2 linked regions of the Methylosinus trichosporium OB3b genome follow. The protein of the gene in region 2 binds, or shares a complex with, the protein of the main gene of each other region. Links are inferred from orthologs where the notes say so. Each region holds a gene or a part of one and is shown on either strand. Other genes may lie near its edges. The genes, in order: rpsS and rimM.

Region 1 (15,047 bases), 2.1 Mb from region 2 along the record:
CACGCGTCCGGCGCGCTTCATATGGCGCGTCATGGCGCGGCGGGCCGCCTCGATCTGGCGCGCCGTCACGCGCTCGGGCTCCATCGCCTTCAGGCCGAACTGGCCGAAGTTGAGCGAGAAACCGCCCTTGGCGTTTCCGTGGATGCGGCCCTTGAAGGCCTTGCGGAATCTGGTGCGCTTGGGTTGCAGCATGATGCGTTGCTCTCGAAATTAGGCCGCGTCGCGCGGTTCGCGGGGCTCGCGACGACGACGCTCGCCATGATGGTCGCGCTCTCCGCCGCCCGCGGCCGCCTCGGCGAGACGCTTGTCCTGAGCCATCGGATCATGCTCGAGGATCTCGCCCTTGAAGATCCACACCTTGATTCCGCAGGCGCCATAAGCGGTATGCGCGGTGGCGACGCCATAATCGACATCGGCGCGCAGCGTATGCAACGGCACGCGACCCTCGCGATACCATTCCAGCCGCGCGATCTCCGCGCCGCCGAGACGGCCCGAGCAATTGATGCGGATGCCCTGTGCGCCGAGGCGAATGGCCGACTGCACGGCGCGCTTCATGGCGCGACGGAAGGCGACGCGGCGCTCGAGCTGCTGCGCGATCGAATCGGCGACCAGCGTCGCTTCGACCTCGGGCTTCCTCACCTCGACGATATTGATCACGACCTCGCTGCCGGTCAGTCGGCCGACCAGCTTGCGGATCTTGTCGATATCCGCGCCCTTCTTGCCGATCACGACGCCCGGACGGGCGGAGTGAATGGTGACACGGCATTTTTTGTGCGGGCGCTCGATGATGATGCGCGACACCGCTGCTTGCTTCAGATGCTTGGCGACCGCCGCGCGGATCGCGAGATCCTCGTGCAGCAGCTTCGCATATTCGCCCTTGCTGGCGAACCAGCGAGAGTCCCAGGTGCGGTTGACGCCGAGGCGCAGACCGATCGGATTGACCTTCTGACCCATCGATAGCTCCTCTTTACGCCTTCGCCGTCGCTTCGACTTCGCGGACGATGATGGTCAGATTCGCGAAGGGCTTCTCGATGCGGCTCGAGCGGCCTCGCGCGCGAGCGGCGAAGCGCTTCATCACGAGCGACTTGCCGACGAAGGCCTGGGCGACGATCAGATCGTCGACGTCGAGGCCGTGATTGTTCTCGGCATTGGCGATGGCGCTCTCGAGCGTCTTCTTCACCTCATGCGCGATGCGCTTGCGGGAGAATTCGAGATCGGCCAGCGCGCGATCGACCTTCTTGCCGCGGATGAGCTGCGCGAGAAGATTGAGCTTCTGCGGGGAGACGCGCAGCGTGTTGGCGACGGCTTTCGCCTCATTGTCGGCCAGCGCGCGCGGATTGCTCGGCTTGGACATGGGTTATCAGCCTCTCTTCGACTTCTTGTCCGCGGCGTGGCCGTGGAAGGTGCGCGTCGGGGAGAACTCGCCGAACTTATGGCCGATCATATCCTCGCTGACATTGACGGGAATATGCTTGTGGCCATTGTGGACGCCGAAGGTCAGCCCCACGAACTGCGGCAGGATGGTGGAGCGACGGCTCCAGATCTTGATGATCTCGTTGCGTCCCGAGCCGCGCGCGGTCTCCGCCTTCTTCAGCAGATAGCCGTCGACGAACGGGCCTTTCCAGATAGAGCGAGCCATGGATCAGCCCTTCTTCTTCTTGGCGTGCCGCGAGGACACGATGAATTTGTCGGTCTGCTTGTTCGTGCGCGTCTTCTTGCCCTTGGTCGGCTTGCCCCAGGGGGTCACCGGGTGACGGCCGCCCGAGGTGCGGCCCTCGCCGCCGCCGTGCGGATGGTCGACCGGATTCATGGTGACGCCGCGATTGTGCGGGCGACGACCGAGCCAGCGCGCGCGCCCCGCCTTGCCGAGCGAGATGTTCATATGATCGGGGTTCGACACCGCGCCGATCGTCGCGAAGCACTGGCCGTGCACCAGACGCTGCTCGCCCGAATTGAGGCGAATGATCACATAGCCCTGATCGCGGCCGACGATCTGCGCATAATTGCCGGCCGAGCGGGCGATCGCGCCGCCCTTGCCGATCTTCATCTCGACATTATGCACGATCGTGCCGACCGGGATGTTGCCGATCGGCATGGCGTTGCCGGGCTTCACATCGACCTGATTGCCCGAGATCACCACGTCGCCGGCGGAAAGCCGCTGCGGCGCGAGAATGTAGGACAATTCATCGTCGGCGTAGCGAATGAGCGCGATGAAGGCGGTGCGGTTCGGATCATATTCGATCCGCTCCACCTTTGCGGAGACGTCGAGCTTGCGGCGCTTGAAGTCGATGAGACGGTAGGTCTGCTTGTGGCCGCCGCCGCGGAAGCGCACCGTCACACGGCCGTTGTTGTTGCGGCCGCCCGACGACGTCTTGCCCTCGGTCAGCGTCTTGACCGGCTTGCCCTTGTAGAGATCGCTGCGGTCGACGATGACGAGCTGTCGAAGGCTCGGCGTGACCGGCTTGAATGTCTTCAGCGCCATGGTTCTTGTCCTCGAGCCCTTCTTACAGTCCCGTCGTCACGTCGATCTTATGGCCTTCGGCCAGGGTGACGACGGCTTTCTTCACTGTCGACTGGCGGCCGCGCACACCGCGGAAGGCGCGCAGCTTGCCCTTGCGCAGCAGCGTGTTGACCGCATCCACCTTCACGTCGAACAGCCCCTCGACCGCCGCCTTGATCTGCGGCTTGGTCGCGGTGCGCGCGACATTGAAGACCACTTTGTTCTGCTCCGAGGCGATCGTCGCCTTCTCGGTGATGACCGGAGAGACGATCACGTCGTAATGGCGCGGGTCCTTGCTCATTTCAGGCGCGCCTCCAGCGCATCGACCGCGGCGCGGGTGAGAACCAGCTTATCGCGGCGCAGAATGTCGTAGACATTGACGCCCGTGACCGGCAGCACGTCGATCTTCGGCAGATTGCGCGCCGCGAGCGCGAAATTCACCTGCGGCTCGGCGCCGTCGATGATCAGCGCGCTGGTCAGCCCGGTCTTGTCGAAACCGGCCTTCAGCATCTTCGTCTTCGGCGCGTCGAGCGACGCATTCTCCCAGACGATGATGGCGCCGTCCTTGGCTTTCGCCGAGAGCGCGTGCTTCAGCGCCAGGGCGCGCACCTTCTTGGGGAGGTCATGCTCATGGCTGCGCACCACCGGCCCGAAGGCGCGGCCGCCGCCGATGAACTGCGGCACGCGACGCGAGCCGTGACGGGCGCCGCCGGTGCCCTTCTGCTTATACATCTTCTTGCCGGTGCGGGCGATGTCCGCGCGGTTCTTCACCGCATGGGTGCCCGCACGCCGCTTGGCGAGCTGCCAGCGGATCATGCGGAAGATGAGGTCGGTCCGCGGCTCGAGACCGAAGATCTCGTCCGCGAGCTCGATCGAGCCGGCCTCCTGGCCGTCGTACGACGTGACGCCGATCTGCACGGCTCAGTCCTCCTTGTTTTCGTCTTGCGCGGCGGCGGCTTCGCCGAGGCGATACTTGCCCGGCTGCGGCGCCTCCGCCGGCAGCGCGCGCTTCACAGCGTCGCGCACAAAAATCCAGCCGCCGGCATGGCCGGGAACCGAGCCCTCGACCAGCAGCAGGCCGCGCTCGACATCCGTCTGCACGACGCGCAAATTCTGCGTGGTCACGCGGTCGACGCCCATATGGCCCGCCATCTTCTTGTTCTTGAAGGTCTTGCCGGGGTCCTGACGGCCGCCGGTCGAACCATGGGAACGATGCGACACCGACACGCCGTGAGTGGCGCGAAGACCACCGAAGTTCCAGCGCTTCATAGCGCCGGCGAAGCCCTTGCCCAGCGAGGTGCCGGTCACATCGACGAACTGGCCGACCACGAAATGATCGGCGGTGATCTCGGCCCCGACCGGCAGCAGCTCGGATTCGGCGACGCGAAACTCGGCGAGCTTCAGCTTCGGCTCGACCTTGGCGATGGCGAAGCGCCCGCGCTCGGCCTTGGAGACGTTCTTCACCTTGGCGCGGCCGATGCCGAGCTGCACGGCGGTGTAGCCGTTCTGCTCCATGGTGCGATGCGCGACGACTTGGCAGCCGTCGAGCTTCAGCACCGTGACCGGCACATGCTCGCCCGCCTCGGTGAAAACGCGGGTCATTCCGACCTTTTGCGCGATGACGCCAGACCGCATGATCTCTTCCTTCGCAAGGCGCATCGCTCTTCGATGCGAGAGGCGCCCGGTTTATTTTTTAAAGCTTGATCTCGACGTCGACGCCCGCGGCGAGATCGAGCTTCATCAGCGCGTCCACCGTCTGCGGGGTCGGATCGACGATATCGAGCACGCGCTTATGCGTTCTGATCTCGAACTGCTCGCGCGATTTCTTATCGATATGCGGCGAGCGGTTCACCGTGAACTTCTCGATCTTGGTCGGCAGCGGAATCGGCCCCCGCACCTGCGCGCCCGTGCGCTTGGCGGTGGAGACGATTTCCTTGGTCGACGTGTCGAGAATCCGGTGATCGAACGCCTTGAGGCGAATCCGGATGTTTTGTCCGTTCATCAGCGTCTTCCTCTTGGACCGCGGGCCGCGCGGCTCGCTTTGGACCGCGAGCTTTCACGCTCGCAGCCCCGCTTCATGAATGCGAGCCTCTAGGCTCGCGGTCCAAATCCCTGTTACTCGATGATCGAGGCGACGACGCCGGCGCCGACGGTGCGGCCGCCTTCACGGATGGCGAAGCGCAGCTTCTCCTCCATGGCGATCGGCACGATGAGGCTGACATCCATCGAGACATTGTCGCCCGGCATCACCATTTCGACGCCTTCCGGAAGCGTCACGATGCCGGTCACGTCCGTCGTGCGGAAGTAGAACTGCGGACGATAATTGGTGAAGAACGGCGTATGGCGGCCGCCCTCCTCCTTCGTCAGAATATAGGCCTCGGCCTTGAACTTGGTGTGCGGCTTCACCGTGCCCGGCTTGCACAGAACCTGACCGCGCTCCACGTCCTCGCGCTTGGTGCCGCGCAGCAGGCAGCCGACATTGTCGCCCGCCTCGCCCTGATCGAGCAGCTTGCGGAACATTTCGACGCCGGTCACCGTCGTCTTCGTCGTCGCGCGAATGCCGACGATCTCCACTTCCTCGCCGACCTTGACCACGCCGCGCTCGATGCGGCCCGTCACCACCGTGCCGCGGCCCGAGATCGAGAACACGTCCTCGACCGGCATCAGGAAGGGCTGATCCTTCGGACGCTCCGGCTGCGGAATATAGGCGTCCACCTCGGCCATCAGCTTCATGATCGCGTCATGGCCGAGCTCGGGATTCTTATTCTCGAGCGCACACAGAGCCGAGCCCTTGACGATCGGAATATCGTCGCCGGGGAACTCGTATTTCGACAGAAGCTCGCGCACCTCGAGCTCGACGAGCTCGAGCAGCTCCGGATCGTCGACCATGTCGACCTTGTTCAGGAACACGACCAGCGCCGGCACGCCGACCTGGCGGGCGAGCAGAATGTGCTCGCGCGTCTGCGGCATCGGGCCGTCGGCGGCGGACACGACCAGAATGGCGCCGTCCATCTGCGCGGCGCCGGTGATCATGTTCTTCACATAATCGGCGTGGCCGGGGCAGTCGACGTGGGCGTAGTGGCGATTCTGCGTCTCATATTCGACATGCGCCGTCGAGATGGTGATGCCGCGCGCGCGCTCCTCGGGGGCCTTGTCGATCTGGTCATAGGCCGTGAAGGTCGCGCCGCCGCTCTCGGCCAGAACCTTGGTGATCGCCGCCGTCAGCGACGTCTTGCCATGGTCGACGTGTCCGATCGTGCCGATGTTGCAATGCGGCTTCGTGCGAGAGAACTTTTCCTTGGCCATGGCCACACTCCTTCAGAAGACTGATTCCGAGACGTCGAGATATGATCAGGCGTATTTCGCCTGGACCTTCTTCGACTCCGCCTCGGGGACCTGGTCGTAGTGGTCGAATTGCATCGTGTAGTTGGCGCGCCCCTGGCTGAAGGAGCGCAACTGATTGACGTAGCCGAACATATTGGCGAGCGGCACCATCGCGTCGATGACCACCGCATTGCCGCGCATGTCTTGGCCCTGAATCTGGCCACGTCGAGAGTTCAGATCGCCGATGACCGAGCCCGTATAGTCTTCGGGCGTCACCACCTCGACCTTCATGATCGGCTCGAGCAGCACCGAGCCGCCCTTCTGCAGCGCCTCGCGGAACGCCGCGCGAGAGGCGATCTCGAAGGCGAGCACCGACGAGTCGACATCGTGGAAGCCGCCGTCGATCAGCGTCGCCTTGACATCGACCACCGGGAAGCCTGCGAGGATGCCGGAGCCCATCACGCTGTTGATGCCCTTTTCGACGCCGGGGATGTATTCCTTCGGCACCGAGCCGCCGACGATCTTCGATTCGAAGGCGTTGCCGGAGCCGGGCTCATTCGGCTCGAAAATGATGATGACGCGAGCGAATTGGCCCGTGCCGCCAGTCTGCTTCTTATGCGTGTAGTCGATCTCGACGCGCTTCGTCAGACGCTCGCGATAGGCGACTTGCGGCGCGCCGATATTGGCGTCGACCTTATAGGTGCGCTTCAGAATGTCGACCTTGATGTCGAGATGCAGCTCGCCCATTCCCTTCAGAATGGTCTGGCCGCTCTCCTGATCGGTGGACACGCGGAAGGACGGATCCTCGGCGGCGAGCTTGGACAGAGCAATGCCGAGCTTCTCCTGATCGGCCTTCGACTTCGGCTCGATGGCGATCTCGATGACCGGCTCCGGGAACTCCATGCGCTCGAGGATCGCCGGCTTCAGCGTGTCGCAGAGCGTGTCTCCGGTGCGGGTCTCCTTGAGGCCCGCCAGCGCGACGATGTCGCCGGCGAAGGCTTCCTTGATGTCCTCGCGGTTGTTCGCATGCATCAGCAGCATGCGGCCGACGCGTTCCTTCTTGTCCTTGGTCGAGTTGAGCACGGTCGTGCCCGAATCGATCTTGCCGGAATAGACGCGGCAGAAGGTGATGGTGCCGACGAAGGGATCGTCCATGATCTTGAAGGCGAGCATGGAGAAGGGCTCGCTGTCGGACGGATTGCGCACGAGCTCGGCGCCCGTGTTCATGTCGACACCCTTGATCGCCTCGCGATCCAGCGGCGACGGCAGATAATCGACGACGGCGTCGAGCAGCGGCTGAACGCCCTTGTTCTTGAAGGCCGAGCCGCAGAACACCGGATGGAAGGCGGTGTAGCGGACGGCTTTGCGGACGAGGCGCTTCAGCACCTCCTCGCTCGGCTCCTGGCCGTCGAGATAGGCGGCCATGGCGTCGTCGTCGAGCTCGACCGCCGCCTCGACCAGCGTGGTGCGATATTCCTTGGCCTTCTCGACGAGATCGGCCGGAATCTCCTCGTCATGATATTTGGCGCCGAGACCCTCGTCGTCCCAGACCACCGCCTTCATGCGGACGAGATCGACGATCCCCTTGAACTGGTTCTCGGAGCCGATCGGCAGCTGCATGCAGATCGGCTTGCCGCCCACCTTGGTCACGATGTCGTCGACGCAGCGATAGAAATCGGCGCCGATCTTGTCCATCTTATTGACGAAGACGACGCGCGGCACATGATATTTGTCGGCCTGACGCCACACCGTCTCGGTTTGCGGCTCGACGCCCTGATTGCCGTCGAGAACGCAGACCGCCCCGTCGAGCACGCGCAGCGAACGTTCGACCTCGATGGTGAAGTCGACGTGGCCGGGCGTGTCGATGATGTTGAGGCGCTTGCCGTTCCAGAAGGTCGTCGTCGCGGCCGAGGTGATGGTGATGCCGCGCTCCTGCTCCTGCTCCATCCAATCCATCGTCGCGGCGCCTTCATGCACCTCGCCGATCTTATGGCTCTTGCCGGAGTAATAGAGGATGCGTTCGGTCGTCGTCGTCTTGCCCGCGTCGATGTGGGCCATGATGCCGAAGTTGCGATAGTCTTCGATGGGATGGCTACGGGGCATAGGACAAGTCCTCGGTGAGAGGGCGACGGAACAAGGTTACCAGCGGTAATGCGAGAAGGCGCGGTTGGCTTCCGCCATGCGGTGCGTGTCCTCGCGCTTCTTCACCGCATTGCCGCGGTTGTTGGAGGCGTCGAGCAGCTCCGCAGACAGACGATCGACCATCGTCTTGTCGTTGCGAGCGCGCGCCGCGGTGATGATCCAGCGGATCGCCAGCGCCTGACGGCGCTCGTTGCGCACCTCGACCGGCACCTGATAGGTGGCGCCGCCGACGCGCCGCGAGCGAACCTCGATCGCCGGCGCGACATTCTCGAGCGCGGTCTTGAAGACCTGCAACGGGTCGCTCTTGGCCTTGGACTCGATGATGTCGAAGGCCCCGTAGACGATCGCCTCGGCGACCGACTTGTTGCCGGCGTACATGATCGAGTTCATGAATTTGGTGACGACGGTATCGCCGAACTTGGCGTCCTCGATGATTTCCCGCTTCTCGGCGCGATGGCGACGCGACATGGCTCTCGCTCCTTACTTCGGACGCTTCGCGCCGTATTTCGAACGGCGCTGCTTGCGGTCCTTGACGCCCTGCGTGTCGAGCACGCCGCGCAGAATATGATAGCGCACGCCGGGAAGGTCCTTCACGCGGCCGCCGCGGATCATGACCACCGAGTGCTCCTGCAGATTGTGGCCCTCGCCCGGAATATAGCCGATGACCTCGAAGCCGTTGGTGAGACGAACCTTGGCGACCTTGCGGAGAGCCGAGTTAGGCTTCTTCGGCGTCGTCGTGTAGACGCGCGTGCAGACGCCGCGCTTCTGCGGGCAGGCCCCGAGATGGCGGGACTTCTCGCGGTAGGTCTTCGGTTGCCGCGGCTTGCGGATCAACTGGCTGATCGTCGGCATTCCAGGTCCTTCGCGTGTGGCGAATTGGCGAATCGTTCTTCTTGGACCCGCTCGCGTTCGATGAAACGCAAGCGAGCTGAGCGCCCTCGGCCGGCCGGCCCAAGGCGCTCCTCATGCAGAGGACCCCGAATCCGGGGTCGTGCCTTCCTGTCCGGCGATTTCTCGCCGTATGATGACCAACCGCGTGGCAGTCTCAGGTGAGGCCAGCAGCGTTTAAGTCCGGAACGTCGCGCGCTCGGCGCTCGCGACCACATGGAACTTACGGCCTGCCGAAAGTGGGCGGAACCTAATGTCCGCGCCTCGACGCGTCAAGCGCAGATTGCAATGCGGGAAGAAAATTTCGAGAAGGGGCCGCCAGGAGCTTTGCGAATTCGTGCGCGGTGGCTGCGGGGAGTGATCGGGGGCTCTCCCCCACGGCCCGGCGCCCTCGCCGAAACGGCGCGTGCGTGCTATATCGAAGCCATGCCCGCGCAAGTGCTTTTCAACCAGCTCGCCTATGTGGATCGCCTCCCTCGGGGCGGCTTCACGCCCGAGCAGGCGCGCGCCTCGGCGGAAGCGCTCGATAGCGCATTCTCCGAAGGCGTCGTGACCAAAGCGGATGTCGAGAACGCCAAGCACGAGCTGCAGGCGAGCATAGAGGCCCTGAGGCATGAGACGACCACGAGCAGCGACGCCCTCAAGAGTGAGATGACCGCGTGCAGCGAGGCTCTCGAGCATGAGACGGCTGCGAGCATCGAGGCGCTGCGGCACGAGACCAAATTGAGCGTCGAGGGGGTCAAGCACGACATCTCGCTGCTGAGGCAGGATTTCGACACGCTGCGGCGCGACGTCGTCGAATCGGAAGCGCGGCTGCGGCATGAGGTCAAGCGAGACATCTCCGAGTCGGAGACGCGCGTGCGCCTCGAGATCGCCCAATCGAAGAACGAGACGCTGCGCGGGCTGTTCGGCTTCGTCATCGTGCTGATCGGCGCCAGCTTCACCATCGTGAAATACGTCCGCTGAGCCGAAACAACCCATGACAATAGTCGACCGTCTGAAGGCCGCAGAGCATGCCATCGCCGAGCGCGCGCGCGACTGCGGCCGCGATCCGGCGGAGATCACGCTCGTCTGCGTCTCCAAGACCTTTCCCGGCGAGGCGGTGATCCCGCTGCTCGAAGCCGGCCATCGCGTCTTCGGCGAGAACAAGGTGCAGGAGGCGCGCGCCAAATGGGGGCCGCTGCGGGAGCGATTTCCCGTGGAGCTGCATCTCATCGGTCCGCTGCAATCCAACAAGGCGCGCGAGGCCGTCGAGACCTTCGACGTCATCGAGAGCGTGGACCGCCCGAAGATCGCCGAGGCCATCGCCGCCGAGATCGCGCGCCAGGGGCGGCGTCCGCGCCTTCTCGTGCAGGTCAACACCGGCGAGGAGCCGCAGAAGGCCGGCGTGCGGCCGCAGGAGGCCGACGCCTTCATAAAGCAGTGCCGCGAGCAATTTGGGCTCGAGATCGCCGGGCTGATGTGCGTGCCGCCGGTCGATCAGCAGGCCTCGCCGCATTTCGCGCTGCTCGCGGCGATCGCGCGGCGCAACGGGCTGAAGGATCTGTCTATGGGCATGAGCGCCGATTACGAGCTCGCCATTCAGCTCGGCGCGACCCATGTGCGCATTGGATCGGCGATCATGGGCGAGCGCGATTATTCGAAAGGCTGATCGATCGCGATCCGCACGCCGCGCGCGAGCCGTGGCAGCAGCCGCGCCATGTCGCGCGCGCGCAGCGCCACGCAGCCGGCGGTCGGACCGAGATCCAGCGTCGCAATGTGAAAGAAGATCGCGCTGCCGCGCCCGAGCGCGCGCGGACGGATATTGTAGTCGAGCACGCCGACGACGTCATAGAGCCGGTCGTCTCGCCACAGGCGCTCATGGCCGAGCTTCGTCGGCGCGCGCAGCGGATGATTATAGGAGAAGGACGCCGGATCGTCGCACCAGAGATCGTCCGGCCGGATGAAGCGCGAGGGAATGGCGCAGGCCGCCGCCCGTCCGGGCCGCAGCAGCAGCTGCAGCAGCCGCAGCCGTCCCGCCGGCGTCGCGCCGTCGCCTTCGCGCTTGGCGCGGGTGACGCCGGCGCGGCCGATGGCGCAGGGAAGGACGAGCGTCCCCGCGATGAGCTTGCCCCTGTGGCTCGGCGCGCCGTCGAAGCGGCGGGCCACGCGCAGGAGGCGAAGGCCGCGGACGCGCGGCGGGCGGGAGAAGAGGGCGGACATGGCGTTCTTCTTTACACTCCCGGCGCGCCGGGAGAAAATCGAACGGCGCCGGCGCGAGCCGAGCCGCTCATGTTCGGTGAGGAGAGAGCGCCGGAGGTCCATTTCGTGTCGCCGCCGCGTCGCATCCTGATCGCCGCAGCGCCGAGCCTGCGCGGAGCGCTGGTCGAGCAATTCGCCCTCCATCCCGATTTCGTGATCCTGGACGCGAGCGCCATCGACGCGGCGAAGACGCTCATCGCCGCCGGCGCGCTCGATATTCTGCTCGTCGATGCGGAGAGCGGAGCGGCGCTCGCCGGCGTGATGCAGCGATTCGAGGGACCTGTTCTGCGGATCGGCGAGGGCTCCTCCCCCACCCCGGGGACCATCCGCATCGCGCGTCCCTTTCGCTTCCCCGATCTGCTGGCGCGGCTGCGCGTCGCGAGCGGCGCGAAGGCGCGGGAGGTCGACATCGGCGCCCGCCGCTTCCGGCCCGGCGCTTTCGAGCTCGTCGACGCGGCCGGGCGCCGGCTGCCGCTCACCGAGAAGGAATCGGCGATTCTCACCCGGCTCGTCGAAGCCGATGGGGAGATCGTGACGAAGGAGATATTGCTGCGCGACATTTGGGGCTATCGTCCCGATGTGACGACTCGGACGCTGGAGGTTCATCTCAGCCGCCTGCGTCGCAAGATCGGCGCGCCAGGGCGGCTGTTGATCGCGAGGAACAACGGCTATCGCCTCGTGTTCCGGCGACGCAGCGACGAGGAGGCGACGCGCAACGGACTCTGAAAGGGCGCGGGAGACATGGCTCTCGAGGACGACATCGCCAATCTGCGGCGCATCTCTTTGTTCGAGGATTTCGAGACCGAGGCGCTGCGCCTGCTCGTGTTCGGCTCCGAGACCAAGCTGCTGCGCGCCGGCGACGCGCTGTTCCGGCGCGGCGAGCCGTCGGACGGCGGCTATATTCTCACCGGCGGCTCGATCGCGCTGGAGAAGCATGACGACGGCCGGCCCGCCGAGAAGATCCTGCGCCCGGTCGCGCTGATCGGCGAGACCGCGCTGATCGCAGAAACCACTCGCCCGATCACGGCCATGGCGCGGGAGCCGGCGACGACGCTGAAGATCACCCGCGCTCTGTTCCACCGGCTGCTCGAGGAATATCCCGCCACCACTCTGCGCGTGCGCCGGCGCCTCGCCGAGCGGTTGACGCTGCTCGCGCGCGAACTCGCTCTCGCGTCTTGAGCGACCGTCGCCGCGAGAATCCCGCGGGCGCGCTCTCGACGGCGGGGCGATTCCCTCCTAATTTATGAAAATTGCGAGTAGGGGCGCATCGTGTTCCGGCGCGCGGCCAGCGTCGCGCCGCCGGCGAGGAGGAAAAGCCATGTCCTATCCCGCCCATTTCGGCGCCACGGCGGCGCTCGGCGCGACAATCGCGCTCGCCTTCGTCCCGTCCGACAGCTTCGCCGCGCCGACCAGCGTCGCCGGCCGATCGACCGTGGAACTGCCCTCCCAGGTCGAGACCGTCGCCTATTGCGCCATACGACACCGTCACCGCGGCTACGCGCGCAGCCGCATCAGGCATGTCTATCATTACGTCTATGGGAGCCCGGCGCCGATCGTGAGCAGCGCCTACCCCGTCTACTCTGACAATCCTTATTATTACAACTACAGCTATGGCTATCCTTATTACGGCTACGGCTACGGCTACGGCTATCCTTATTACGGTTACGGCTATGGCTCCCCCGTTTATTCCAGCGGCTGGGGCTATCGCCGACCAATCGTCGGATGGGGCGGCGGCTGGGGCGGCCGGCGCGTCGGCTATTGGGGCGGCGGCCGGGGCTTCGGTGGCGGTTGGGGAGGCGGCCGGGGCTTCGGCGGCGGCTGGGGAGGCGGTCGCGGATTCGGCGGCGGCTGGGGAGGCGGTCATGGCTTCGGCGGTCATGGCTTCGGCGGCGGCTTCCATCACGGCGGCTTCGGCGGGTTCCACGGCGGGCGTTGACGTCACACCCTGGTTTCGCGCCGGGCCGATGCGCCCGGCGCGGCGCCATTCGCCGCATTCCATCGGCGGCCGGAGCCGATATGCTCGTCCTCGCGATTCGTCCGAAGCGTGAGAGAAGAGCGACCGTGATGGAAAGAGACGACGAAGGCCGCGCCGCCGCGGCGAGCCGGCTGCAGGAGCATGAAGCGCGCGCCGCAATTCTCGCGGAGCTGCACGCGAGGCCGTTCCTGCCGATCGAGCTGCCGCAGCGCATCTATCATTTCGCTTTTGCGACCAATGAGGACGAGGCCCGCGCCGACCGCGCCGCGCTCGCCGAGCTGCTGCGCTCGCATATGCTGCCGTCGCCGACCGGCGACGCCAAATTCCAGCGCCTCTCGATCGGCGACTGGCGACTGCGCTGGGAGCAGCACACCGAGTTCACCACCTACACCTGGTCCACGCAGAAGGAGGCGGGCGAGCCCTTTACTCATCCCGATCCGCTCGGCGCCGGCGAGTTCGCGTTTCGGGCGCCGGGCCGGCTGATCGTCGCCACCCATCTTTGCGCCGTCGAGGGCGGCCATTCCCACGAGGCGTTCGCGCAGCTGTTCAACTCGCAGAGCCTCTGCCTCGTGCGCGCGGCCAAGGGCGCCGCGCACGTGATGACCGATTTCGCCGTCGATCCCTTCGGCTTCACCCGGCTGCTGGTGAAGACGGGCGGCATCGGCGCGCTGGAGACGGGGCGGCTGCTGCAGCGCGTGCTGGAGATCGAGACCTATCGCACCATGGCCCTGCTCGGCCTGCCGGAGGCGCGGGCCGCCGGGCCTCAGTTGCGGGCGATGGAGAGCGAGATTTCCGACGTCACCCATGCGCTCAGCCAGACCCAGGACATGCGCACGAGCCGCGATCTCCTGAAGCGCTCGAGCGATCTCCTCGCCAAGAGCGAGGCGCTGTCGACGCGCACCGCCTTCCGCTTCGGCGCCAGCCGCGCCTATCACGCCATAGTGAAGAACCGACTGGCCCTGATCCAGGAGGCGAAGGAGAGCCATTACACGACCATCTCCGCCTTCTTCAGCGCCCGGCTCGATCCGGCGATCGAGACCTGCAACGCTTTCGAGGCGCGGCAGGCGCGGCTCGCCGCCCAGGTCGAGCGCGCCGTCGACCTGATGCGCACCGGCATCACCTTCGAGCTCGAGCAGCAGAACCGCGATCTGCTCGACGACATGAACCGCCGCGCGCGGCTGCAGATGCGCCTGCAGAAGCTGGTCGGCGGCCTCTCCATCGCCGCGCTCAGCTATTATGTCGCCGGCCTCTCGCTGTATTTCTTCAAGGGCGTGAAGGACGCCGGCTTCCTGCCCTTCGGCTTCACCGGCGAGGAGGCGGCCGCCACGGCCATGCCTCTGGTGATCTTGGGGGCCTGGGCGTTCTGGCAGCGGGTGAAGCGGCTCTCGGCCAAGGCGCAGGAGGAGGAGCGCGTCAGCTGACGCGCTCCAGCGCCCTATCTCCGGCGCGAATTACTAGACTTTTATGAAATACATCTTGTTTAAACGAGCAGAATTGCTAGAATTGATTTTATTTCCATAGGCCGCCCTCTCCGACATTCGCTCGGCAGCAGAAATACGGTGCGAGGCAAACAATTGAAAATCATCATGTATTTTCCGCCGGCGCGCCAGCTCGCGCCAACATAAGTAAATGCCCTAATTTTGGATTCGCTCGCCAGCAAGTATTGACGAGCATCGACCCCGCTCGCGGTCGGGAAGAAACTTCGAAGAAGACAAGAAGAGGGCAGGAGATGAGCAAAGCCATACGTACGCATTCGATCAATTTGAGATATTTCTTTTCATGATTTTACCTGTCTTTGATCCGATGGAGGCGCCCTTGTCCTTCTGAGCCGCCGCCGCCCGCCGGGCGTGTCCATGTTTGCGTAACGCGTAAGGAGCTCATCATGATTTCTGTGTCGGAATGCGCGGCCATCGCCGGCCTCGCGTCGAACGAGCTGGTTCTGGGCGCCGCTCCCTCTGCGAAGCACCGCTCGCTGCT
Region 2 (15,157 bases):
TGGCGCAGATGGCGCTTCTCCGCCGTTCCGTAGCGCTTGGTCTTGACCTCGTCATAGAGCTTGCGCGCCTCCTCCTCGGAGACCTCCTGCGGCTTGGCGAGGCTCGCCGGCGTCGCTGCGAGAATGACGAGCCTGCGATATTCCTTGGCGCGGAAACTCTGCTCGCGATCCTCGAAATATTTCTTCAACTCCTCCTCCGAGGGGGCGGCGATCTCGCCGGCCGCGGCGGCCGGCAGCTCGAAATAATCGACGTCGCGCGCCTCGTTGCGGAAACGGTGCAGCGCCTCGAGCACGAGCTGCGGCGGCTCCATCGCGCCGACGACCGAATCGGTCAGCTCCTTACGCACATAGCCGCTCTTCTGCTCGGCGAGGAAGCTGCGCTCCGTATAGCCGGCGTCGCGCAAAATCTGCTTGAAGCGGTCGGAGTCGAACTTGCCCGTCGGGCCTTTGAACACATTCTCGTCGCGCACGAGCTTCAGCACGTCGGGGTCGCCGATGGCGAGGCCGAGCGCGCGCGCCTTCTGATCGAGCGTGAGCTCGGTGATCATCCGCTGCAGCACCTGCTCGTCGAGCCCGTAACGACGCGCCTCCTCATTGGTGATGGCGCGGCGGGCGCGCTGCTGCAGGCGGCGCAGCTCGTTCTGATAAGCGCCGCGATAGGCCTCGACGGTGATCTCGCCCGAGCCGACCTTGGCGAGCCTTTTGGTCGAGAAGCCGCGGAACACGTCGCCTATGCCCCAGACTGCGAAGCTCAGCGCGATGAAGCCCATCACTATGCCGAGAATGACGCGGCCGATCCGATGTTGCGAGGCGATGCGCAGGCCTTCCAGCATGACGTTCTCGTTTCCCTTGGGCGCGGCTGATCCGGCTCTTTGCGTGGGTCTTCGGCCGGAATTGGCGCGGACTATAGGTAGCGTCGCCTCCACTTGCAATCGCGCCGTCGTCGCCCGCTCGGGCGAGGCTGTGCGCGCACCGGCCGCGCGACATCCGGGGGAACCGAAGCGGCGGCCCTCGCGTTTGGACGCCCTGGGGGGCGCCGCGGACTCTCTCGTGGAGCTCGCGATCCGGAGTGTGCAGATGAACCTCATGAAGACACTGACGATCGGCGCGGCTGCGCTCGGATGGCTCGTTTTGGTTGGCCAGGCCGGCGCAGCGCCGTCAGGCAAAGAGGCGAAATATGCCGCCGCGACCCGTTACGAGAGCGGGAGCCGTCCCGCGCAGAAGCAGAAATGGAGTTCTTCGTCGCATCGTTCGGTCACCGGCCGCTCGGCCTATGCGCCGCGCGGAATGTCGGCGCGCTGCGCGGGGCAAGGCGGCCGCCTGATCGTCGGGCGCAGCGGCGACTGGCGCTGCGTGACGAGAAGCGGGCGTTCGATCTATGTGCCGAAGAGCGGACGCAGCGCTTATTCGCCGCGGGGCAAGGAGATGTATCATCAGCGCGGAATCAAGGGCGGCCGTTCGCTCGAACGGCCGCATGGCTCGAACGAGATACAGCCGCGTGCGACCCTCGCCGCCATGAGCGGCGGCGCCGAAGGCCGGTCTGTGCAATCTCCGAAGATCGCGCCGCAGGGCGGCGCGATGGGAACGCATGGCCGCGCGCCCTATAGCGATATCCCGAGCAAGCCCCTGAGCAAAGGCCGCTCCGGCGCGGCGCCCAAGCAGAGCCGCTGAAGATGAAGCGAGGAGCCCGGCCCTGCGCCGGGCTCCACTCTCTCGTTGCAATGAAAGAGCGAGGCTGAAGGCTCGCGGTCCAGGGCCCGGGTTTGGACCGCGAGCCTTCAGGCTCGCTTCTTTAAAAAGAAAAGCGCCCCTCTCGGGGGAGGGGCGCTCGATCTTCGAATGGGTGTCTCAGGTCGTCTGCTGAATGGCCGAGAGGCGCCAAGCCTCCGGGCCGCGTCCCGCCGGCCGGCGGAACGTCCAGACTTCGGTCGATTGCGTCGGCGTCGCGTCGCCTCGCACCACCCTGCCGGTGGCCCGTTCGACGAACTGGTCGACGAGCGAAAAGCGCATGGCGACAGTCGCATATTCGTCGCCGCCCTCGCGCCAGGCCTCGGCGAGATCGCCCTGCAGCAGCTTCACGCCGGAGATGCGATTGACCACCCCCTCGCGCGCGTTGGACTTGAGGTCCTCCGCGAAATAAGAGGCCATTTCAGGCGTCGTCAGCGCATCGAGACGCGCCACATCCTCGCGGCTATAGGCCTCCTGAGTCTCGCCGAGCAGCCGCTCGAAAGCGGGAAAATCGGCCTGCGACAGAGAAATAGGGGCGCTGCGCTCCGGCGTCTGCGCGCCGCCGCCGCCGGGAAAGCCCATGAAGCCGAAGCCCGGGCCGCCCGGACGCGGGCCGGCGCCGCCGGTCCCGCCGAAGGCCCCGGCGAGCTTGCGGCCGGCGAACCACTGGAAGGCGAGGCGCGCCAGAAAGAAGATCAGCGCCAGCTGCAGCAGCAGGCCGATCATGGAGGCGAAGCCGCCGAGCCCGCCGCCGAGACCGTGGCCGGTCAGCATGCCGAAGAGGCCCGCGCCGAGCAGGCCGCCGGCGAGGCCGCCGAGCAGGCCGCGTCCAAAGGAGCCCATGCCGGGCGACGGAGCGGGATTGAAGGCGGGACGGTTCATTCCCTGAGCCTGCGGCGTCTCATAGGATCGCTGCATCGGCGCGGCCGGGCGCGGCGCGGTATTGGTGGCCGGCGGAGCCGAGAAGCTGCGCGAGCCGCGGCTGCCGGAGCTCATGCCGCCGCCCATCTTGGCCTCGCCGACCGCCGGCGCGAGCGCCAGCAGCGCGGCCAGAGCGAGCGCCGACAAGGATTTAAGGTGCGATGTCCGCAACGACATGTCTTTCCTCGAACGTGGGGCCCGCGGCGCGGAATCGCTCGGGCGCGTCATATATAGGAATGCGTAGCCGCAGAGGCAAAGAGCCGATGGCTAAAAATCGAACGGAAGGATAGCGAAGCCTTGACGCCTACACTGACATTCGTGGTCGCGGCGGCGCGCAACGGCGTGATCGGGGCGAGGGGGCGGACCCCCTGGCGGCTGCCGACCGATCTGAAGCGGTTCCGCGAGCTCACCTGGGGGAAGCCTCTGCTGATGGGGCGGCGCACCTTCGATTCGATCGGCCGTCTCCTGCCCGGGCGCGAGACTCTCGTGCTCTCGCGCGATCCGTCCTTCCATCCGGCGGGCGCCCATGTGGCGCGCACGCCGCAGGAGGCGCTGCGTCATGCCGAATCATTGGCGCTGGCGATGGGCGCGCAGGAGGCCGCCGTGGCCGGCGGCGCCGAGATTTTCGCGGCCTTTCTGCCTCTGGCCGATGTGATTCATCTGACCGAGGTGGCGCTGACGGTCGAGGGCGACGCGATTTTTCCCGCGCTCGATCCCCGCGAGTGGCGCGAGACGGAGCGCCTCACCCCGCCGCGCGCCGCCGAGGACGAGGCGGATTGCGCCTTCGTGCGGCTCGAGCGAACGAGTGGCCGAGAAGCGCAAACAGCTGTTGCAGGCGAAGAAGCGTGAAGCTATAAGCCCGTCACCAGCGGCGGCCGATACGGCCCGCCTGTCGGAGTGTAGCGCAGCCTGGTAGCGCACCTCGTTCGGGACGAGGGGGTCGGAGGTTCGAATCCTCTCACTCCGACCATTTCCATTCAGCTCAGCTCTTACTTTCGGTGCCGGCGATGGCGGCGCGGGCCTGACGTCAGCTCACCGAAAGCCTGATCGCGCGCTGGACGCGAAGGCGTAGCCGAGCCATATTTCAAAGCGCTCGGGAAAGGATACGTGATGAGCGCGGTCGCATTCGACACCCTGAAATTCGCCCGCAAGCTCGAGGCCGGCGGATTCACGCAGGCCCAGGCGACCGCGGCCGCAGAAGCTTTCGCCGACGCCACGAGCCAGGAGCTCGCGACGAAGTCCGACCTCGCCGCGACGAAGGCCGAATTGAAGGCCGACATCGAGCTCGTGAAGCGCGATCTCAAAATCTGGTTCGGCTCGGTCATGGTCGTCGCCGTCGGCGTGATCCTCGCCGCGATCCGTTATCTGCCCGCCGGCCATCCCTAAAGATGGCCGATCCCGCTTCTTTCGGCGTGCTCTCCTGCGAGCAGATCGCCGAGCTGACCGCCGCCGGCGCTATTGTCTCCACTCGGCCGATCGAGGACGGCCAGCGCCAGCCGGCGAGCCTCGATCTGCGGCTCGGGCCCAAGGCCTATCGCGTGCGCGCCAGCTTTCTGCCGGGCAAGGGCCGCAGCGTCGAGGCGCTGCTCGCCGAGCTCTCCTATGACGAGATTGCGCTCGGCGGCCGCGGCGCCGTGCTCGAGCGCGGCTGCGTCTATGTGATCCCATTGCAGGAGAGCCTCGCTCTGCCCGCCGATGTCGCAGCCGTCGCCAATCCCAAGAGCTCGACCGGCCGGCTCGACATCTTCACGCGCCTCATCACCGACGACACCGAAATTTTCGATCATGTCGCCGCCGGCTATGAGGGCCGTCTCTACGCGGAGGTGTCGCCGCGCAGCTTCAGCGTGCGCGTGCACGAGGGCTCGCGGCTCGATCAGATGCGCTTTCGCCGCCGGGGCGCCGCCGATCTCCTGCTCGCCGACGCGGCTCTCGCCGCCGAGCATGCGCGCGCGCCGCTCGTCGACGGAGATCTCACCTTGCGCGACGGCGTGATCCTGCGCGTCGCGCTCGATGGTCTGGCGGGAGACGTCGTCGGCTATCGCGCGCAGAAGCACGCCGACGTCATCGACGTCGATCTCGTCGATCATTATGCGATCGAGGACTATTGGGAGCGGTTGCCGCTGCGCGCGAGCCGCAAGCTCATTCTCGATCCGGACGAGTTCTACATTCTCGCCTCGCGCGAACGGCTGCGCATCCCCGCGCATCTTTCGGCCGAGATGATGGCGATCGATCCGGCGATGGGCGAGTTCCGGGTGCATTACGCCGGCTTCTTCGATCCCGGCTTCGGCTGCGCCGCGCAAGGGCGGCCGGGAAGCCGCGCCGTGCTCGAGGTGCGCAGCCATGACGTGCCTTTCATTCTCGAGGACGGGCAGGTGATCGGCCGCCTCGTCTACGAGCCGATGTCGGCGGAGCCGAAGCTCGTCTATGGCGAGGTCGGCGGCTCCAACTACCAGGGCCAGGACCTGAAGCTCTCCAAACATTTCAAGGCGCCGTGAGCCGCGGCGACGGGCCGCGTCGACCTTTGTCGGAAAACGGCAATAATCCGGTGAGATGAGAGACGCTGGCCGCGGCGGGCGATATATTTCGGCGGGCTTCCGGAGCAGGGCATGGGCGAAGGCGCGCGCGTTCCCGCGATCATCGACGAGACGGGCCTGCAGGCGTTGCTCGGCGCACTGCGCGCGCGCGGCTATTCTCTGCTCGGGCCGAGCCTGCGCGACGGAGCGATCGTCTATGACGAGATCGCCGATGTCGCCGATCTGCCGCGCGGCTGCGGCGACGAGCAGGACGGCGGCCATTATCGCGTCACGCAGCGCGGCGACGACGCTCTGTTCGGCTATGCCGTCGGCCCGCAATCCTGGAAGCGCTTTCTGCACCCGCCGGTGCTGCGCCTGTGGCGCGCGCGGCGCGAGGGCGACGAATTGCGCGTCGAGGCTGAGCCCGAAGGAAGTGAAAAATACGCCTTCATCGGCGCGCGCTCCTGCGAGCTGCACGCCATCGCCATTCAGGACCGCGTGCTGATCGGCGGCGAGCATGTCGATCCGCATTATCGCGCGCGGCGTGAAAACATCTTCGTCGTCGCCGTCAATTGCGGCGTCGCCGGCGGCGCCTGCTTCTGCGTGTCGATGAAGACGGGACCGAAGGCGACATCGGGCTATGATCTCGCGCTGACGGAGCTGATCGGCGACGATCATCGCTTTCTCGTCGAGATCGGAACCGAGGATGGCGGGGAGCTGCTCGGCGCCCTGGCGCATCGCGACGCGAGCGCGAGCGAGATCGCCGCGGCGGAGGCCGTCGTCGCGCAGACGGCGGCGAATATGGGCCGCTCGATGCAGCCCGATGTGGCGTCGCTGCTCGCGCGCAATCTCGAGCATGAGCGCTGGGACGAGGCAGCGTCGCGCTGCCTCTCCTGCACCAATTGCACCATGGTTTGTCCGACCTGCTTCTGCACCTCGGTCGAGGATGCGAGCGATCTCTTCGGCGCCGAAAGCTCGCGCTCGCGGCGCTGGGACTCCTGCTTCACCATGGATTTTTCCTATATTCACGGCGGCAGCGTGCGCAGCAGCGGCAAGTCGCGCTATCGCCAATGGATGACGCATAAGCTCTCGACTTGGCACGATCAGTTCGGCACGACCGGCTGCGTCGGCTGCGGGCGCTGCATCGTCTGGTGTCCGGTCGGCATCGACATTACGGAGGAGGCGCGCGCCATCGCCGAGAGCGAGACGAAAGGAGGCGCGACATGATCGAGGGTCTCGAACATATCGTCGCGGCGCATGCGTTCTTCGCCGGCCTGGAGCCGTCCCTTGTCGCGCTCGTTTCCGGCTGCGCCAAGAATGCGCGTTTTGAAGCCGGCAAATATCTGTTCCGCGAAGGCGAGAGCGCCGATTGGTTCTATCTGCTGCGCGAGGGCCGCGTGGCGCTGGAGCTGCGCGATCCGGCGCGCGGCGCCGTGACGCTGCAGACCCTCGGCCCGGGCGAGGTTTGCGGCCTCTCCTGGCTGGCGCCGCCCTATCGCTGGAGCTATGACGCGCGCGCGCTCGACAACGCGCGCGCCATCGCCATCGACGCCGCCTGCCTGCGCCGCAAGAGCGAGGCCGATCCGCGCTTCGGCTATGAGATGATGAAGCGCTTCATGCCGCCGCTGATCGAACGTCTGCAGGCGACGCGGTTGCAGATGATCGACATCTATGGCGCCCATGGCTGACCACGATCCGATGATTCCGCGCGTCGCGCATGTGCGCAGGAAGCAGCGCGAGCTCGTTGATGTGGCGACGTTGGAGATCGACGCCGGAGAGTTTTTCTTCGCGCCCGGCCAGTTCAACATGCTCACCGTCTTCGGCGTCGGCGAGGCGGCGATCAGCGTCAGCGGCGATCCCGCCGATCCGTCGCGGCTCGTTCATACGATCCGCGCCGTCGGCGCCGTGTCGCGCGCGCTCACCGAGCTTTCTGTCGGCGAGCCGATCGGCTTGCGCGGCCCCTTCGGCCGCGGCTGGCCGATGGATGAGGCGCGCGGACGCGACGTCATCGTCGTCGCCGGCGGACTCGGCCTCGCGCCTTTGCGTCCGGCGCTCTATCGCCTCTTCGCGGAGCGCGAGAATTATGGCCGCGTCATTCTGCTCTATGGCGCGCGCAGTCCGCAGGACATCCTCTTTCGCGACGAGCTCGAGCAATGGCGCGGGCGGCTCGACGCCGAGGTGGAGGCGACGGTCGATCATGCGCGCGGCGATTGGCGCGGCAATGTCGGCGTGGTGACGAAGCTCATCGCGCGCGCCGTTTTCGATGCGCCGAACGCGCTCGCCATGCTGTGCGGGCCGGAGATCATGATGCGCTTCGTCGCCGATGCGCTCGGCGACAGAGGCGTGGCGCCGGAGCGCATCCATCTCTCCATGGAGCGCAGTATGAAATGCGCGATCGGCTGGTGCGGCCATTGCCAGTTCGGACCGGTGTTCATCTGCCGCGACGGGCCGGTGTTCACCTATGCGCAATTGCGTGGCCTGCTGGCGACGAAGGAATTGTGAGCGATGAGCGCGGAAAAGCACAGGCCGCGGCTCGCGGTGTGGAAATTCGCCTCCTGCGACGGCTGTCAGCTGACGCTGCTCGATTGCGAGGACGAGCTGCTCGCCGTGGCGCAGGCGCTCGACATCGCTTACTTTCCCGAGGCCACGCGCGCGCCCATTCGCGGCAATTACGATGTCTCGCTGGTCGAAGGATCGATCACGACGCCGCATGACGCGGAGCGCATACAGGATGTGCGGTGCCGCTCGCGCAGCCTCGTCACCATCGGCGCCTGCGCGACATCGGGCGGCGTGCAGGCGCTGCGCAATTTCGCCGATGTGAAGGACTATGCGTCGATCGTCTATGCGCGTCCCGATTATATTCATACGCTCGCGACATCGACGCCGATCGCCGATCATGTGAAGGTCGATTTCGAATTGCGCGGTTGCCCGATCGACAAGGGCCGGCTGATCGAGGTGATCTCGGCCTTTCTCATCGGCCGCAAGCCGGCGGCGCCGGCGCATAGCGTCTGCCTGCAATGCAAGCTGAAGGGCAATGTCTGCGTGATGGTCGCGCATGGAACGCCCTGCCTCGGCCCCGTCACCCATGACGGCTGCGGGGCGCTCTGTCCCTCTTATGATCGCGGCTGCTACGGTTGCTTCGGCCCCATGGAGACGCCGAACGCGCCGTCGCTGAGCGGCAGGCTCGCGCAGCTCGGCATGGACGAGCGCGATCTGCGGCGCATCTATCGCAGCTTCAACGCCAATGCCGAGCCCTTCCGCACGGAGAGCGAGCGCCATGGGAAGTAGGACCATAAAGGTCGGCGCGCTCGCCCGCGTCGAAGGGGAGGGCGGGCTCGAGATCGTCATTCGCGACGGCGAGGTGAAGAGCGCGGCGCTGAACATCTTCGAGCCGCCGCGCTTCTTCGAGGCGCTGCTGCGCGGACGCGGCTTCGCCGAGGCGCCCGACATCACCGCGCGCATTTGCGGCATCTGCCCGGTCGCCTATCAGATGAGCGCGGTCCATGCGATCGAGACTGCGCTCGGAGTCGAGGTCAGCGGTCCGCTCGCCGATCTGCGCCGGCTGCTCTATTGCGGCGAATGGATCGAAAGCCATATGCTGCATGTGCATATGCTGCATGCGCCTGACTTTCTCGGCTATGCCGGCGGCGTCGAGATGGCGCGCGATCATGGCGACGTCGTGCGGCGCGGCCTCGCGATCAAGAAGGTCGGCAACGAGATCATGACGCTCGTTGGCGGCCGCGAGATCCACCCGATCAATGTCCGCGTCGGCGGATTCTATCGCGCGCCGCGTAAGCGCGAGCTGGCGACGCTCGTCGAGAAGCTCGAGCGCGCGCGCGATGCCGCGCGCGAGGTCGTGCGCTTTGTCGCAGGCCTCGATTTCCCCGAGTGCGAGCGCGATTACACTTTCGTTTCGTTGCGTCATCCGGGCGAATATCCGTTCACGCGCGGGCGCATCGTCTCCAGTCGCGGTCTCGACATCGACGCATCGCAATTCGACGCGCATTTCGAGGAATTTCATGTGCAGCGCTCGACGGCGCTGCATGCGCGCATGCGTCACGACGGCGCGCCCTATCTCGTCGGTCCGCTGGCGCGCTATGCGCTGAACTTCGACGCTCTGTCGCCCCTCGCGCAGGAGGCCGCGCGCGAGGCGGGCCTCGGACCCGTCTGCGCCAATCCCTATAAGAGCATCATCGTGCGATCGGTGGAGACGCTCTATGCGCTCGATGAAGCGCTGCGCATCATCGCGCGCTATGAGGAGCCGGATCGTCCCTTCATCGTCATCGAGCCGCGCGCCGGCGAAGGCGCGGCGGCGACCGAGGCGCCGCGCGGCATGTTGCATCATCGCTATCGGCTCGCCGCGGATGGCGTGATCGCCGACGCCGTCATCACGCCGCCGACCTCGCAGAATCAGAGCATGATCGAGAAGGATCTGCAGAGCCTCGTCGCGGGCTTCCTGCATTTGCCGGAAGAGGAGCTGCGCCATCGCTGCGAGCAGACGGTGCGCAATTTCGATCCCTGCATCTCCTGCTCGACGCATTTTCTGCGGCTCGACGTGGATCGCGGCTGAGATAGGCGTCTTCATGCGCAGGGCCGTCATTGCGAGGAGTGCAGCGACGAAGCAATCCAGGGGCCGCCCCACGGCTCTGGATCGCTTCGCTGCGCTCGCGATGACGGAGAGGCGCGTGAGATGACGCGCGTCGTCATCGGCGTCGGCAATCCCGATTGCGGCGACGACGCCGTCGGCCGGCGCGCGGCGGCGCTGATGCGGGTCGCCGCGCCGCCGCGCGTCGAGATCATCGAGCGGGACGGCGAGACGACGGCGCTGCTCGCGGCGATGAACGGCGCCGAGCTGGCGATCTTCATCGACGCCTGTGTCTCGGGCGCTGCGCCCGGCGCCGTGCGGCGCTTCGACGTCGCGCGCGCGCCGCTGCCACAGAGCGAATTTGCCGCCTCGAGCCATGGTCTCGGTCTCGCGACGGCGATCGAGCTCGCGCGCGCGCTCGGCGACTTGCCGCGCGTCTGCATTGTCTATGCGATCGAGGGCGAGAGCTTCGCGCAGGGCGCCCCGCTGTCGCGCGCGGCGGAGGCGGGCGCGATCGAGGCGGCTCGGCTGGCGCTCGCTGAATTGCGAGCCTGAAGGCTCGCGGTCCAAGGCGCGCATCCTGGACCGCGAGCCTTCAGGCTCGCAACTCGCTCACGTCTCCGCCGGCGCCGATTCGCCCGGAACGAAAGCGTCGAAGGCGGCCCAGAATTGCTCGCGCAACTCGTCGCGCTCCATCAGCAATTCGTGACGCGCGCCGGGGATGGCGACGAGATTGCCGACCGGCAGGCTCCGCGCGAAGCGCTCGATCGCGCGCGAGGAGACGATGCGGTCGCGCCCGCAGGAGAACAGCAGCGCCGGCGCGCGAATGGCGCGCGCATATTCCGGCGCGGAAAATTGCTTCATCAGACGGAAGGCGGCGTTGATCCAGCCGACCGTCGGATCGCCGATGGCGAGATGCGGCGCCGCGGCGAGCGACTCGGCGTTGCGCAGGAAGCGCAAGGGATCGGAGGTGAGCCGATTGCCCTCGAACGGCTCCTCGAACAGCGATTTTCCATTGCCGCCGGGCACGAACATGGCGCCGAGGCCGAACATGTCGAGCGTGTCGGCGAGCGCGCGCGCGCCTTTGGGGAAGCGCAGTCCCTCGAGGTCGATCATCGGCGCCAGCAGGATCAGTCGCTCGAACGGCGAGCGCGTCGAATGGGCGCGGTCGAGCAGGATCGCCGCGCCCATGGAATGGGCGAGCGCATGCCAGGGGCGCGGACAGGAGAGTGTCAGCGTCTCGCCGATAAAAGCGTCGAGGTCGCGCTGATAGAGAGCGAAATCGTCGATATGGCCCTTGCGCGGATCGGCGAGGTCACGCTCCGAGCCGCCCTGGCCGCGCCAGTCCATCGTCGCGACATGATAGCCGCGCCCGAGCAATTCGCCGATTGTCTCGAAATATTTCTCGATGAACTCGGCGCGGCCCGGAAACAGCGCGATGGTGCCGCGCGCCTCGCCAGCGGGCGCGAAGGTGGCGACGCGCAACGCGCGCCCATCCGAAGCGTGAATGGCGAAGACCGAGCCGCCGGGCGGAACCGGATTATGCGGCGTTGCGACGAGCTCCACGGGCGTCTCCTGCGATCCGTGCGATTCTCTTGGGTTGCGATTATCGCATGGCGAGGGGAACGGAAAAAGACGTCAGCGTCAGGACGCGGCTTCGTCGTCCTCGCTCTCCGGCGGTTCTACGAGCACGCGTCCGCCGGAGACATCGACGATCGGAACCACGGCCTTGGTGAAGGGGAGGAGCAAGGTCTCGCCGCCTTGTGGCGGCGCGATCTCCAAAATATCGCCCGCGCCGAAATTGCGCACCGCGATCACGACGCCGAGCGTCTCGCCGGCGCGCGTCTCGGCTCTGAGGCCTTCGAGATCGGCGAGATAGAATTCGTCCTCGTCCGGCGCCGGAAGCGCCTCGCGCGGAACATAGAGCTCGACGCCTCTCAGCGCTTCGGCGGCGCTGCGCTCGCTCACCCCTTGCAGGCGCGCGACGAACATGTCCTTGCCGAGCGAGCGCAGCGAGGCGATGACGAAGCGGCGCTGGCCGCTCGCGTCGAAGAGCGGGCCATAAGTCGAGATCGCCGCCGGATCGGCGGTGAAGCTCTGCAGGCGAATCTCGCCGCGCACGCCATGCGCGGCGCCGAGCCGGCCGAGAAGCACGGCGTTCTTCATGCGCGCGCAGAAGCGAGCGTCATTGCGAGGCGCGACCACGACGAAGCCGTCCAGACGCCGCGCTGCGGCTCTGGATTGCTTCGCTGCGCTCGCAATGACGGCGTCGTCACGCGGAGGCCGCGGCCTCGGCGGCCGCAGCGGCGGCGGCGGCGCGCTCCTGGGCCTTCTTCTTCGGCTGCGCCTTCTGCGGATTGTTGCGCGCCTCGCGCTTGCCGACGCCGACGCTCTCGAGCAGGCGCTCGACACGGTCGGTCGGCTGCGCGCCCTTGGCGATCCATTCCTTCGCCTTTTCGGCGTCGAGCACGAGACGATCGGCGGCGTCCTTCGGCTTCAAGGGATCGAAAGTGCCGAGCTTCTCGATGAAGCGGCCGTCGCGGGGCGAGCGCGCATCGGCGACGACGACGCGATAGAAGGGACGCTTCTTGGCGCCGCCGCGGGAGAGTCTGATCTTCAGGGACATGTCGGTTCCTTTTTCAGTGAGTGGTGAGTGGTGAGTAGTGAGTGGGCGGAGCTGTTCACTACTCGCCACTCACTACTCACTTTTCTCATTTCTTCTTCCCGAACGGATTGAGCCCGCTCAGGAAACCTCCGCCGCCGCCGAGCCCGGGGAGGGTCGGCTTGGAGGAGAATGCGGAAGCCGGCGGCGCGGCGGGAATGCCGCCGCCGGGGCCGGGGGAGGGCGGCGCGCCGCCCATCTTCTTCTGCAATTCGGCCATCTGTTCCTGGGTCGGCGCCGGCATTCCGCCGAGGCCCATCATCTGCGCGGCCTTGCCCATCATGCCGCCGCGCTTCATGCCGCCCATGGCCTTCATCATGTCGGCCATCTGGCGGTGCTGCTTCAACAGCTTGTTGATCTCCTCGACCTTCATGCCGGAGCCCGCGGCGATGCGGCGCTTGCGCGAGGCTTTGAGGATATCGGGATTGCGCCGCTCCTTGGGCGTCATCGACGAGATGATGGCGCGCTGGCGCTTGAACATCTTGTCGTCGATATTGGCGGCGGCGATCTGCTCCTTCATCTTCCCGACGCCGGGGAGCAGGCCCATGATGCCGCCGAAGCCGCCGACCTTCTCCATCATGGCGAGCTGATCGGCGAGATCCTGCAGATCGAACTTGCCCTTGGCCATGCGCTCGGCGGCGCGGGCGGCCTGCTCCTGATCGACGGCGGCGGCGGCCTTCTCGACCAGCGCGACGATGTCGCCCATGCCGAGAATGCGATTGGCGATGCGCGACGGCGAGAATTCGTCGAGCGCGTCCATCTTCTCGCCGGTGGCGATCAGCTTGATCGGCTTGCCGGTGACGGCGCGCATGGAGAGCGCCGCGCCGCCGCGTCCGTCGCCGTCGACGCGCGTCAGCACGATGCCGGTGAGGCCGACGCGATCGTCGAAATTCTTGGCGAGATTGACCGCGTCCTGGCCAGTCAGCGCATCGACGACGAGCAGAATCTCATGCGGCTTGGAGACGGCCTTGATCTGCGCCATCTCCTCCATCAGCGGCTCGTCGATATGGGTGCGGCCGGCGGTGTCGAGCAGCAGCACGTCATAGCCTTCGCGCCGCGCCGTCTCCTCGGCGCGCTTGGTGATCTTCACCGGGTCCTGGCCCTGCACGATCGGCAGCGTGTCGACTTCGACCTGGCGGCCGAGAATGGCGAGCTGCTCCTGCGCGGCCGGACGCTTCACGTCGAGAGAAGCCATCAGCACGCGCTTGCCGTGACGCTCCTTGAGGCGCTTGGCGATCTTGGCGGTGGTGGTGGTCTTGCCGGCGCCCTGCAGGCCGACCAGCATGATCGGCACCGGAGCCGGCGCGTCGAGATCGATCGGCTGCGCGGTCGAGCCCAAAGTCTCGACCATCACGTCATTGACGATCTTGACGACCATCTGGCCGGGCGAGACCGACTTCACCACATTGGCGCCGACGGCCTTCTGCTGCACCTTGTCGGTGAAGGAGCGCACGACATCGAGCGCGACATCCGCCTCGAGCAGAGCGCGGCGCACCTCGCGCATGGCCTCGGCGACATCGGCCTCGGTCAGCGCGCCGCGTCGCGTGAGCTTGTCGAATATGCCGGAGAGCTTGTCGGAAAGGCCCTCGAACATGCGTGTCTCCTGGTGGGAGCGAGTAGCGAATGGCGAGTAGCGAATAGAGCCGAAGCTCGTTTTATACGCTATTCGCCATTCGCGTCTCCAAAGCAAATCGCGCCCGGGGGCGCATCGCGCTGCCGGGCGTTGGCCCTTCGCCTCGCGGGCGAATAGGCGGGTTCAAGTCATCTCTGACGAGATTGCCCGCCTTTTAGGCGGAGCAGGGCGGGGAGTCAATGTGAACTCACCGTTTGAACGCCCTATGCGGCGTTATAAGTAAGTGCGCTCCTCCGACATCCGAAGGGCGTCGTGCGCCCATTGAAAACGATGCGCGGGTCGAAGACGAGATGGTTTATGCCGGAGGCAGGTAGTTCCTTAGCCATTCAATTACAGGGCCGGCGTGTCTGCTGAGTGATTGGGCGATGTCATCCCACCCCTTTACAGAGGAGGAGATGTCCTTACCTTTGAGGAATGCCGCATAGATGGCGTTTACCGTACTTGCTTGACCATAGTTGTGGAGTTTCACGGGATCAGGTGCATCGATAGGATCTGGGCGAGGTAGTAAAGATGAAGATAACTCATCGTCAGCCTTGCCGGGCACCATCTCGAGCGTTGGCGCGTGTTGCACTTCTAAGAGAGCCGTTGAAACATCTGACTCGAATACATTTGGAGTATGGTCCGCGACTTCGCGAGCGAAACTTTCTACGGCATCTCGTGGTAGTGGTTCCGAAAGTGTTCCGCGCTTAACATCATCGTAAAAGCGTCCGACTCCTTCATAGTACGGACGGAGAGCTGTGTTGAGCTCAAGAATGCGATTTAGGCGCTCCGCAAAATCTCGACTCAGTATGTCTGCATCTGCCTCAAACATGCCACGTAGGACGCGCGCCTCGCAATCGGCCACGATAAAATTGCCAACCCCTGCCGCCATTGGCAAGTCCGACAGGTATCGCTCAAGAGTCCGAAGGTATCCTTCTCGTACGTTGTAGGATCGCGTCTTTAGATCGGCAGTTAAACGCTCAGCCATCTCGCGACAGGCATTCAATCGTTGCGCGTGGTCTTTTTTGCTTTCCGAATGAACAAACGAAGGCGTGTTTTCCGAGCCTGGGACAACACCGATTGTGTAGGAAGTGGTCCACCCAAAGGTAAATGGAGCAGATATGCTTTCTAGCGGC

What was found.
Region 1: the proteins of rimM (region 2) and rpsS are in contact, whole or in part, in a crystal structure (PDB 3A1P), measured with the Thermus thermophilus proteins. The link is inferred for Methylosinus trichosporium OB3b from one-to-one orthologs. Residues at the interface, in WP_008632437.1 of Thermus thermophilus: Val4, Glu5, Ile6, Gly7, Arg8, Arg22, Gly23, Glu24, Val26, Leu84, Glu85, Glu86, Gly87, Arg88, Tyr89, Tyr90, Tyr91, Phe92, Leu94, Asp111, Ile112, Leu113, Asp114, Ala115, Gly116, Ala117, Gln118, Asp119, Val120, Ile122; in WP_011173711.1 of Thermus thermophilus: Lys28, Arg29, Leu30, Lys32, Thr48, Gln56, His57, Val58, Pro59, Val60, Tyr61, Thr63, Met66, Glu73, Phe74, Pro76, Thr77, Arg78, Arg81, His83, Gly84, Lys85, Glu86, Ala87, Lys88, Ala89, Thr90, Lys91, Lys92, Lys93.

The regions. Positions count from the first base shown.
Region 1 is NZ_CP023737.1:2,184,141-2,199,187, forward strand. The notes cover bases 1-2,699. They hold rpsS (30S ribosomal protein S19), read right to left. Parts: upstream 1,640-2,699; coding sequence 1,361-1,639; downstream 1-1,360. Other genes in these bases: rplP (50S ribosomal protein L16), read right to left, coding at 1-192; rpsC (30S ribosomal protein S3), read right to left, coding at 211-954; rplV (50S ribosomal protein L22), read right to left, coding at 968-1,354; rplB (50S ribosomal protein L2), read right to left, coding at 1,643-2,482; CQW49_RS10510 (50S ribosomal protein L23), read right to left, coding at 2,505-2,699. Also shown: more of CQW49_RS10510, read right to left, coding at 2,700-2,801; rplD (50S ribosomal protein L4), read right to left, coding at 2,798-3,418; rplC (50S ribosomal protein L3), read right to left, coding at 3,422-4,135; rpsJ (30S ribosomal protein S10), read right to left, coding at 4,194-4,502; tuf (elongation factor Tu), read right to left, coding at 4,616-5,806; fusA (elongation factor G), read right to left, coding at 5,852-7,927; rpsG (30S ribosomal protein S7), read right to left, coding at 7,964-8,434; rpsL (30S ribosomal protein S12), read right to left, coding at 8,447-8,818; CQW49_RS10550 (coiled-coil domain-containing protein), read left to right, coding at 9,281-9,820; CQW49_RS10555 (YggS family pyridoxal phosphate-dependent enzyme), read left to right, coding at 9,834-10,505; CQW49_RS10560 (L,D-transpeptidase family protein), read right to left, coding at 10,490-11,056; CQW49_RS10565 (winged helix-turn-helix domain-containing protein), read left to right, coding at 11,126-11,821; CQW49_RS10570 (cyclic nucleotide-binding domain-containing protein), read left to right, coding at 11,837-12,274; CQW49_RS25105 (hypothetical protein), read left to right, coding at 12,414-13,031; CQW49_RS10585 (DUF3422 family protein), read left to right, coding at 13,160-14,491; CQW49_RS25110 (hypothetical protein), read left to right, coding at 14,953-15,047. UniProt on the Escherichia coli protein: In the E.coli 70S ribosome in the initiation state it has been modeled to contact the 23S rRNA of the 50S subunit forming part of bridge B1a; this bridge is broken in the model with bound EF-G.
Region 2 is NZ_CP023737.1:4,291,133-4,306,289, forward strand. The notes cover bases 10,153-12,961. They hold rimM (ribosome maturation factor RimM), read right to left. Parts: upstream 11,914-12,961; coding sequence 11,392-11,913; downstream 10,153-11,391. Other genes in these bases: CQW49_RS20405 (hydrogenase maturation protease), read left to right, coding at 10,153-10,302; CQW49_RS20410 (alpha/beta fold hydrolase), read right to left, coding at 10,360-11,313; rpsP (30S ribosomal protein S16), read right to left, coding at 12,020-12,373; ffh (signal recognition particle protein), read right to left, coding at 12,459-12,961. Also shown: CQW49_RS20345 (SurA N-terminal domain-containing protein), read right to left, coding at 1-833; CQW49_RS20350 (hypothetical protein), read left to right, coding at 1,078-1,671; CQW49_RS20355 (Tim44 domain-containing protein), read right to left, coding at 1,849-2,826; CQW49_RS20360 (dihydrofolate reductase), read left to right, coding at 2,947-3,498; CQW49_RS20370 (hypothetical protein), read left to right, coding at 3,760-4,035; CQW49_RS20375 (2'-deoxycytidine 5'-triphosphate deaminase), read left to right, coding at 4,038-5,144; CQW49_RS20380 (4Fe-4S dicluster domain-containing protein), read left to right, coding at 5,256-6,389; CQW49_RS20385 (cyclic nucleotide-binding domain-containing protein), read left to right, coding at 6,386-6,850; CQW49_RS20390 (FAD/NAD(P)-binding protein), read left to right, coding at 6,834-7,664; CQW49_RS20395 (NADH-quinone oxidoreductase subunit B family protein), read left to right, coding at 7,668-8,450; CQW49_RS20400 (Ni/Fe hydrogenase subunit alpha), read left to right, coding at 8,440-9,732; more of CQW49_RS20405, read left to right, coding at 9,853-10,152; more of ffh, read right to left, coding at 12,962-14,003; CQW49_RS24800 (TIR domain-containing protein), read right to left, coding at 14,338-15,157. UniProt on the Escherichia coli protein: One of at least 4 proteins (Era, RbfA, RimM and RsgA/YjeQ) that assist in the late assembly stage of the 30S ribosomal subunit.